Regions from separate parts of the Paralcaligenes sp. KSB-10 genome, predicted to be linked through region 2. Evidence: predicted binding sites of a transcription regulator. Region 2 holds the regulator's gene; each other region holds the start of a gene.
What was found. The regulator HrcA, encoded in region 2, represses chaperone genes, less so after heat shock. The targets are predictions, from matches to a motif close to TTAGCACTCNNNNNNNNNGAGTGCTAA.
Positions count from the first base shown of each region.

Region 1: the regulator HrcA is predicted to act here: its motif matches at 1,274-1,300, upstream of rpoH (RNA polymerase sigma factor RpoH).
Region 3: the regulator HrcA is predicted to act here: its motif matches at 1,217-1,243, upstream of LSG25_RS19600 (co-chaperone GroES).

Region 1 is NZ_CP089848.1:3,792,371-3,794,640, forward strand. Features, by position in the region: gene LSG25_RS17350 (amidohydrolase) at 1-182, shown strand, start outside; gene LSG25_RS17355 (tripartite tricarboxylate transporter substrate binding protein) at 245-1,219, shown strand; gene rpoH (RNA polymerase sigma factor RpoH) at 1,347-2,231, shown strand.
Region 2 is NZ_CP089848.1:2,226,807-2,229,076, reverse strand. Features, by position in the region: gene LSG25_RS10070 (NAD kinase) at 1-434, opposite strand, end outside; gene hrcA (heat-inducible transcriptional repressor HrcA) at 550-1,560, shown strand; gene hemH (ferrochelatase) at 1,619-2,270, shown strand, end outside.
Region 3 is NZ_CP089848.1:4,285,699-4,287,968, forward strand. Features, by position in the region: gene groL (chaperonin GroEL) at 1-846, opposite strand, end outside; gene LSG25_RS19600 (co-chaperone GroES) at 875-1,162, opposite strand; gene LSG25_RS19605 (SDR family NAD(P)-dependent oxidoreductase) at 1,740-2,270, shown strand, end outside.

The DNA of each region.
Region 1 (2,270 bases), 1.6 Mb from region 2:
ACCGGGTCGTGCAAATGTGGCCCGACCGGATCATTTGGGGCAGCAATTGGCCGCATCCCATTTGCCCGGTTTCCATGCCCAACGATGGCGATCTGGTCGACCTGATCCCCTTGTGGGTGCCGGATGCCGCCGCCCGACAGAAGGTGCTGGTCGACAACCCCGCCCGGCTATACAGTTTTTGACCCTGATTGCCGCAACACGTGCCGCCGGAAAGAGGGCATCGCAGAAAATAACGGAGACTAATATGAAGAAACAGATATTCCAGGCGTTCGCTTTTGCCGCCGCCTTGCTGGCCATACCCGCGGCACCCTCGCAGGCCGCCGCTTATCCCAGCGAGCCGATCAGCATTGTCGTGCCGTTTCCGCCCGGAGGCACTACGGATCTTGTGGCTCGTGTGCTGGCGGAAAAACTGGCTTTGCAATTGAAGCAATCGGTCATAGTCAAGAACCGCCAGGGCGCGGGCGGAAATATCGGCGCGGCGGAAGTGGCCCGCGCAAAACCCGATGGCTACACGCTGTTGCTATCGAGTGCGGGGCCGCTCAGCATCAATCAGCAGTTATATGCCAATCCGGGCTATGATCCCATCAAGGATTTCGCGCCGGTGTCGCTGGTGGCTTCGGTGCCGATCATGTTGGTCAGCAATCCGAAAGCGCCGTTTACCACTCTGGCCGGGCTGATCGCCTATGCCAAGGCGCATCCGGGCCAGCTTTCGTACGGATCTCAGGGTAGCGGCACGACCAGCCACCTGACCATGGAACTGCTGAAGCTGGATGCCGGAATCGATCTGCAGCATATTCCCTATCGCGGCAGCGCGCCTGCCGCGGCGGACCTGATCGGTGGACAGATCCAGGTCATGTTCGACAACTCGCCCACCACTTTGCCCCAAGTCAAGGCGGGTACCATGCGCGCGCTGGGCGTCGCATCCAGCCACCGCATACCCGAAATGAAGAATATCCCGGCCATTGCCGAAATAGTTCCAGGCTTCGAGTCCGAGGCCTGGTTCGGCCTGGTGGCGCCGGCAGGCACGCCGGCCCAAACGGTGGACACACTGAATGCGGCCGTTCGCCGGGTGCTGGCCGATCCGGCCGTCATTTCCCGTTTCAGGGCGGTGGGTGTCAATCTGGTGGGCGACTCTCCCAGCGAGTTTCGCCGGTTTATCCAGGCTGAAGTGGGTAAATGGGGCAAAATCATCAAGGCCACAGGCTTGAAGCTGGGGTAGCGCGCATTCGGCAGCCGGGAAAAGGAACTTTTGGCCCCAGGGCGGATCTTAAAATTAGCACTCTCGCTACCAGAGTGCTAATATAGAAACCTGCTTATTCCTTATTTCTTGAAGGGTCTGCTGCCTGATGACACAAAACTCGCAATCTTTGGCCTTGTCCAACTCCACTTTGGCCATGGCTATTTCCAACCCAGGTGCTTTAGGCACGATCGAAGCCTATATCAGCGCCGTCAATCGCCTGCCCTTGCTCACTCAAGAGCAGGAAGTGGCTTTGGGTCAGCGTTTGCGTGACGACTCCGACCTCGATGCCGCCCGTCAACTGATTATTTCGCATTTGCGGCTGGTCGTGTCCGTGTCGCGCCAGTATCTGGGCTATGGCCTGGCGCATGCCGATCTTATCCAGGAAGGCAATGTGGGCCTCATGAAGGCCGTCAAGCGCTTCGACCCCGATCGCGGGGTGCGCCTGGTGTCGTTTGCCGTGCACTGGATCAAGGCTGAAATCCACGAATATATCGTGCGCAACTGGCGTCTGGTCAAGGTGGCAACCACCAAGGCTCAGCGCAAGCTGTTTTTCAATTTGCGCAAGATGCGTCCCGACGGACAAACGCTCGATACTGAACAGGTCAGCGCCATTGCCCGTGAACTCAACGTTCGCCCCGAAGACGTCAGCGAGATGGAAGTCCGGCTTTCGGGCCGTGAAATGGCGCTCGATGGCCAAAGCGACGACGAAGATGCGTACGCACCCATTGCCTATCTGTCGGATGACGGGCAGCAAGAACCTTCGCGGGTACTTGAGCGCCGCGCACACGATACCCTGCATGGCGCGGGCCTGACCGGCGCACTCGATGGCCTGGATGCCCGCTCGCGCCGTATCGTCGAAGCGCGCTGGTTGCAGGACGAAGGCGGTGCGACGCTGCATGAACTGGCTGCCGAGTTCGGTGTGTCGGCCGAGCGCGTGCGGCAAATCGAAGCCGCCGCTTTTAAAAAAATGCGTGTGGCCCTGACGGCTTGAGTTCCTTTTACTTGCCGTGGCGCCGTTTGTCTGCGATGT
Region 2 (2,270 bases):
TTTAGCGCGACCCCGGAAAACATGGTTTTTTCGCCACGCATGACGCGCCCTTCGAGCAGGACGCGGTCTTCGGCCTCGAAGTTGCCATTGATGACGCTGGTGAGCGCATCCTGGGCGCTGCGCAGCGGAATGTCGGTAATAAACCCCAGGCGTCCGTGGTTGATGCCGATGAGGGGTACGCGGGTATGCGCGAGATGGCGCCCGGCGCCCAGCATGGTGCCGTCTCCCCCCATGATGACCGCCAGATCGGCGCGTTGGCCGATTTCTTCGTAACTGCCGATTGAGTGTTCGGTGATCCCCGTATTACGGGCAGTATCGGCCTCGATTAGCACATTGCATCCCGCAGCCTGTAAAGTGTCGGCTAGTTGACGCAAAGGTGTATCGAGTCCACTGTCCTGATGGCGGCCGATAATCGCAACGGTTTTGAAGTGCATGGGCACAGACCTTGAGTAATGGATTAGAGTGGTGATAAATCGATTATATGGGTGTCCCGAGTTTAGGAAGTAGGTAAAAAAAGCCTGTTTTCGCCAGATTACATAAAATACGGATATGGATGACAGAGCCAATGCGCTTTTAAAAGCGCTTATCGAACGTTATATCGCTGATGGCCAGCCGGTAGGGTCGCGCACGCTTTCCAAAATGTTCGACCTTTCGCCGGCGACCATACGCAACGTCATGGCCGATCTCGAAGAGCTGGGCCTGATCCATAGCCCGCACACTTCGGCGGGCCGCATTCCCACTCCGCGCGGCTACCGGATGTTCGTCGACCGTCTGCTGGCGGTGCAGCGCTTCGAAGTATTGCAGCCGGCCCAGATACGCGAAATGCTGCCGGTAACTGAACCCAGCCGGGCAGTGAATGCCGCGGCGGCCCTGTTATCGAATTTGTCGCAGTTTGCGGGGGTGGTGCTGGCGCCGAAGCGGGCGCAAGTGTTTCGCCAGATCGAATTCATTCGCCTGTCCGACAAACGGGTGCTGCTGATCATCGTGACGCCCGATGGCGACGTGCAAAACCGTATTCTGTCGGTATCGCGCGACTACCTCGAGCAGGAACTGCAAGAAGCCAGCAATTTCTTCAATCATCATTTTGCCGGCATGTCGTTCAGCCAGGTACGGGCTTCGCTGGCCGATGAGCTTTCGTCCCTGCAGGCGGATATCTCGCGCCTGATGCAGGCCGCGGTCGAGGCTGGCACCGCGACAGACGATTCCGATGAGGCGGTAGTCATCTCGGGAGAGCGCAATTTGCTCGATATCACCGATATCGCTTCCGATATGGATCGCTTGCGCCGGATGTTCGCCCTGTTCGAAAAGAAAACCGATCTTCTGCAATTGCTGGATGTATCCAGCCGGGCGCAAGGCGTACAGATCTATATCGGCGGCGATTCGCGGCTGGTTCCCATGGAAGATGTCTCGGTCATTACGGCGCCCTATGGGGTGGACGGCAAGGTGGTGGGCACGCTGGGTGTCATAGGGCCCTCGCGCATGTCTTACGAACGCGTCATTCCGATTGTCGATATTACGGCGCGCCTGCTGTCCAATGCGCTTAGCCATAACCAGCCCTGAATTCCATTTCCAGTCCTTGCCGCGCGGCGGGGCCACATAAAACACCAAGAGCGGTCACGTGTCGAGTTTATTTGCCCCCCGTTTTCAGCCCGAGCCGGCCGATCCCCATGCTTTCGATACCAGCCCGCCGCCGCGCGACGCGGGCCCCGTAGGGGTGCTGCTGGTGAATCTGGGTACGCCCGACCTGCCCACCGCGCCATCGATTCGCCGCTATCTGGCCGAATTCCTGTCCGACTCGCGCGTTATCGAAATTCCCGCTCTTTTGTGGCAGGTCATTTTGCGCGGTTTCATCCTGACGCGCCGTCCGCGCAAGCTGGCTCCCCGCTATGAGGAAATATGGATGGAGGGCGGATCGCCGCTGCTGGTATGGAGCCGCGCCCAGGCGCAGGGGGTGCAGCGGCAACTGGATGCGGAGGGCGCGCCGGTTCGAGTCGAGCTGGCCATGCGTTACGGCAATCCGTCGATTGCCGCTGCTCTTGCGAACTTGCGTGCCCAGGGTTGCGAACGTATTTTGACCGTTCCCATGTATCCGCAGTATGCCGCCAGCACCACGGCGACCGCGGTCGACCAGGTGGCGGCGGTGGCGGCGCGCCTGCGCAATCAGCCCGAGCTGCGTTTTGTAAAGCGCTTTTGCACTGATCCGGCCTATATCGGCGCTCTGGCCGCCCAAGTGCGGCGCTACTGGCAGGAACATGGCAAACCGCAAAAAT
Region 3 (2,270 bases), 2.1 Mb from region 2:
GCCGAAGCCAGGAGCCTTGACAGCCGTGGTCTTCAGAATGCCGCGAATGTTGTTGACCACCAGAGTAGCCAGGGCTTCGCCTTCGACGTCTTCGGCAATGATCAGCAAAGGACGGCTGGATTTTGCAACTTGCTCGAGAATCGGCAAGAGGTCGCGGATGTTGCTGATTTTCTTGTCGAAAATCAAGACATACGGATCTTCCAGAACCGACACTTGCTTGTCGGGATTGTTGATGAAGTAGGGCGACAGATAGCCGCGGTCGAATTGCATGCCTTCGACGACGTCCAGTTCATTTTCCAGCGATTTGCCGTCTTCGACGGTGATCACGCCTTCTTTGCCCACTTTGTCCATGGCATTGGCAATGATTTCGCCAATCGAGCTGTCGCTGTTGGCCGAGATCGAACCGACCTGGGCGATTTCCTTGCTGGTGGTGCAAGGCTTGGACAGTTTCTTCAACTCTTCGACGGCAACGGCAACAGCTTTGTCGATACCGCGCTTGAGGTCCATGGGGTTGATGCCGGCGGCCACGTATTTCAGGCCTTCTTCGACGATCGACTGAGCCAGCACGGTAGCGGTGGTGGTGCCATCGCCCGCGTTGTCGGACGTTTTGGAGGCAACTTCTTTAACCAGTTGTGCACCGATGTTTTCGAATTTGTCTTTCAGTTCGATTTCTTTGGCAACCGAAACACCGTCTTTGGTCACGGTGGGGGCGCCGAAAGAGCGCTCCAGAACCACGTTGCGGCCTTTAGGGCCCAAAGTCGTTTTCACGGCATTGGCGAGAATGTTCACGCCACGGACGATGCGCACGCGAGCGTCATCGCCAAATAGTACTTGCTTAGCAGCCATTATTAAATTCCTTGCTTGATTCGGATGATTACTGGATTACGGCGAGGACTTCTTCCTCGCGAATAACGAGCAGCTCTTCGCCGTCAACCTTGACTGCCTGGCCGGCATATTTGCCGAACAGAATCTTGTCGCCGGCCTTCAGATCAACCGGCAGCACTTTGCCGTCTTCGGTTCTTTTGCCAGGACCTACAGCGATGACTTCGCCTTGATCGGGTTTTTCAGCGGCGCTTTCGGGAATTACAATGCCCGACGCAGTGGTGCGCTCGTTGTCCAGACGCTTGACGATCACGCGATCGTTCAAAGGACGCAGTGCCATGGAGGAACTCCTGTTCAGTAAAAAAATGGAAATATTAGGGTAGGGGGTCAATTGTTAGCACTCAACCCCTTCGAGTGCTAATTATAGGGATGAATTGAATTTGTTCAAGTGGGGGGGAAGGGTTTGTTACATTTTTGATGTCGAATGTCGAACACCACTTGTAGACGTTCGCGAAGATAAGATCAACGCCCATCAATGAACGTTGATCGCTTGCGATATTGCCGGATCAACGATAGCTACTGTGCCAAGGAACCCCAATGAACAGGAGCTATGAGGTCATCTGTGTGGCCGGTCCGGGCAAAAGGCCGTCTTTGGAAGTCATACATCGCGCTCTGATGAGTTCCGCTATCGCACCAGCCCCCTGTTTCCAAGGAGCGTAAGATGCCACCTTAAGGCTTAATCAAAATGAAGCAAGAACTTGCACTTCGCCAGATACAATTGCCTCCCACGGTCTGGAGAACAGACGTGTCGCGCTTGTAACGGGTATTGGGGCGGCTATGGGTTTAGCTGCCTTGCTTTGAATTGCGGCGCAAATCCTGACTATCTCCAACTGCCTTAAATATCTTCAAAACTTAATATGACAATTCCCAACTCCTCTCTACCGGTCAGTGTCGTAACTGGCGCCGCACGCGGCATCGGGCTCGCAACCATTCGATGGTTTCTGGCTCACGGCCACCAAGTGGTTATGCTCGACATTGATGCCGAGGAACTCTCAAAAGCCGCACTCGAGTATCAAGGTGACAAGCGCGTACTTGCGCTGCCCTGTGACGTGTCGAACCCCGAGCAAGTGCAAGAGACCATGGCGCGGATCGAGGCGCACTTTGGCCGCATCGATGCGCTGGTGAACAATGCCGGCGTTGCTGTGTTCAAGACGTTAGGCACGACCTCGTTCGAAGAGTGGCGCTACGTGATGGCGACAAATCTGGATGGCGCCTTCCTCTGCTCGCAAGCCTGCGTACCCGTGATGTTAAAGAACGGCGGCGGTTCAATCGTCAACATCGCGTCGATCTCGGGATTGCGCGCCAGCACCTTGCGCGTTGCCTATGGCACCAGTAAGGCCGCGCTCATCCACCTTACGCGTCAACAGGCGGTTGAATTCGGAACCATG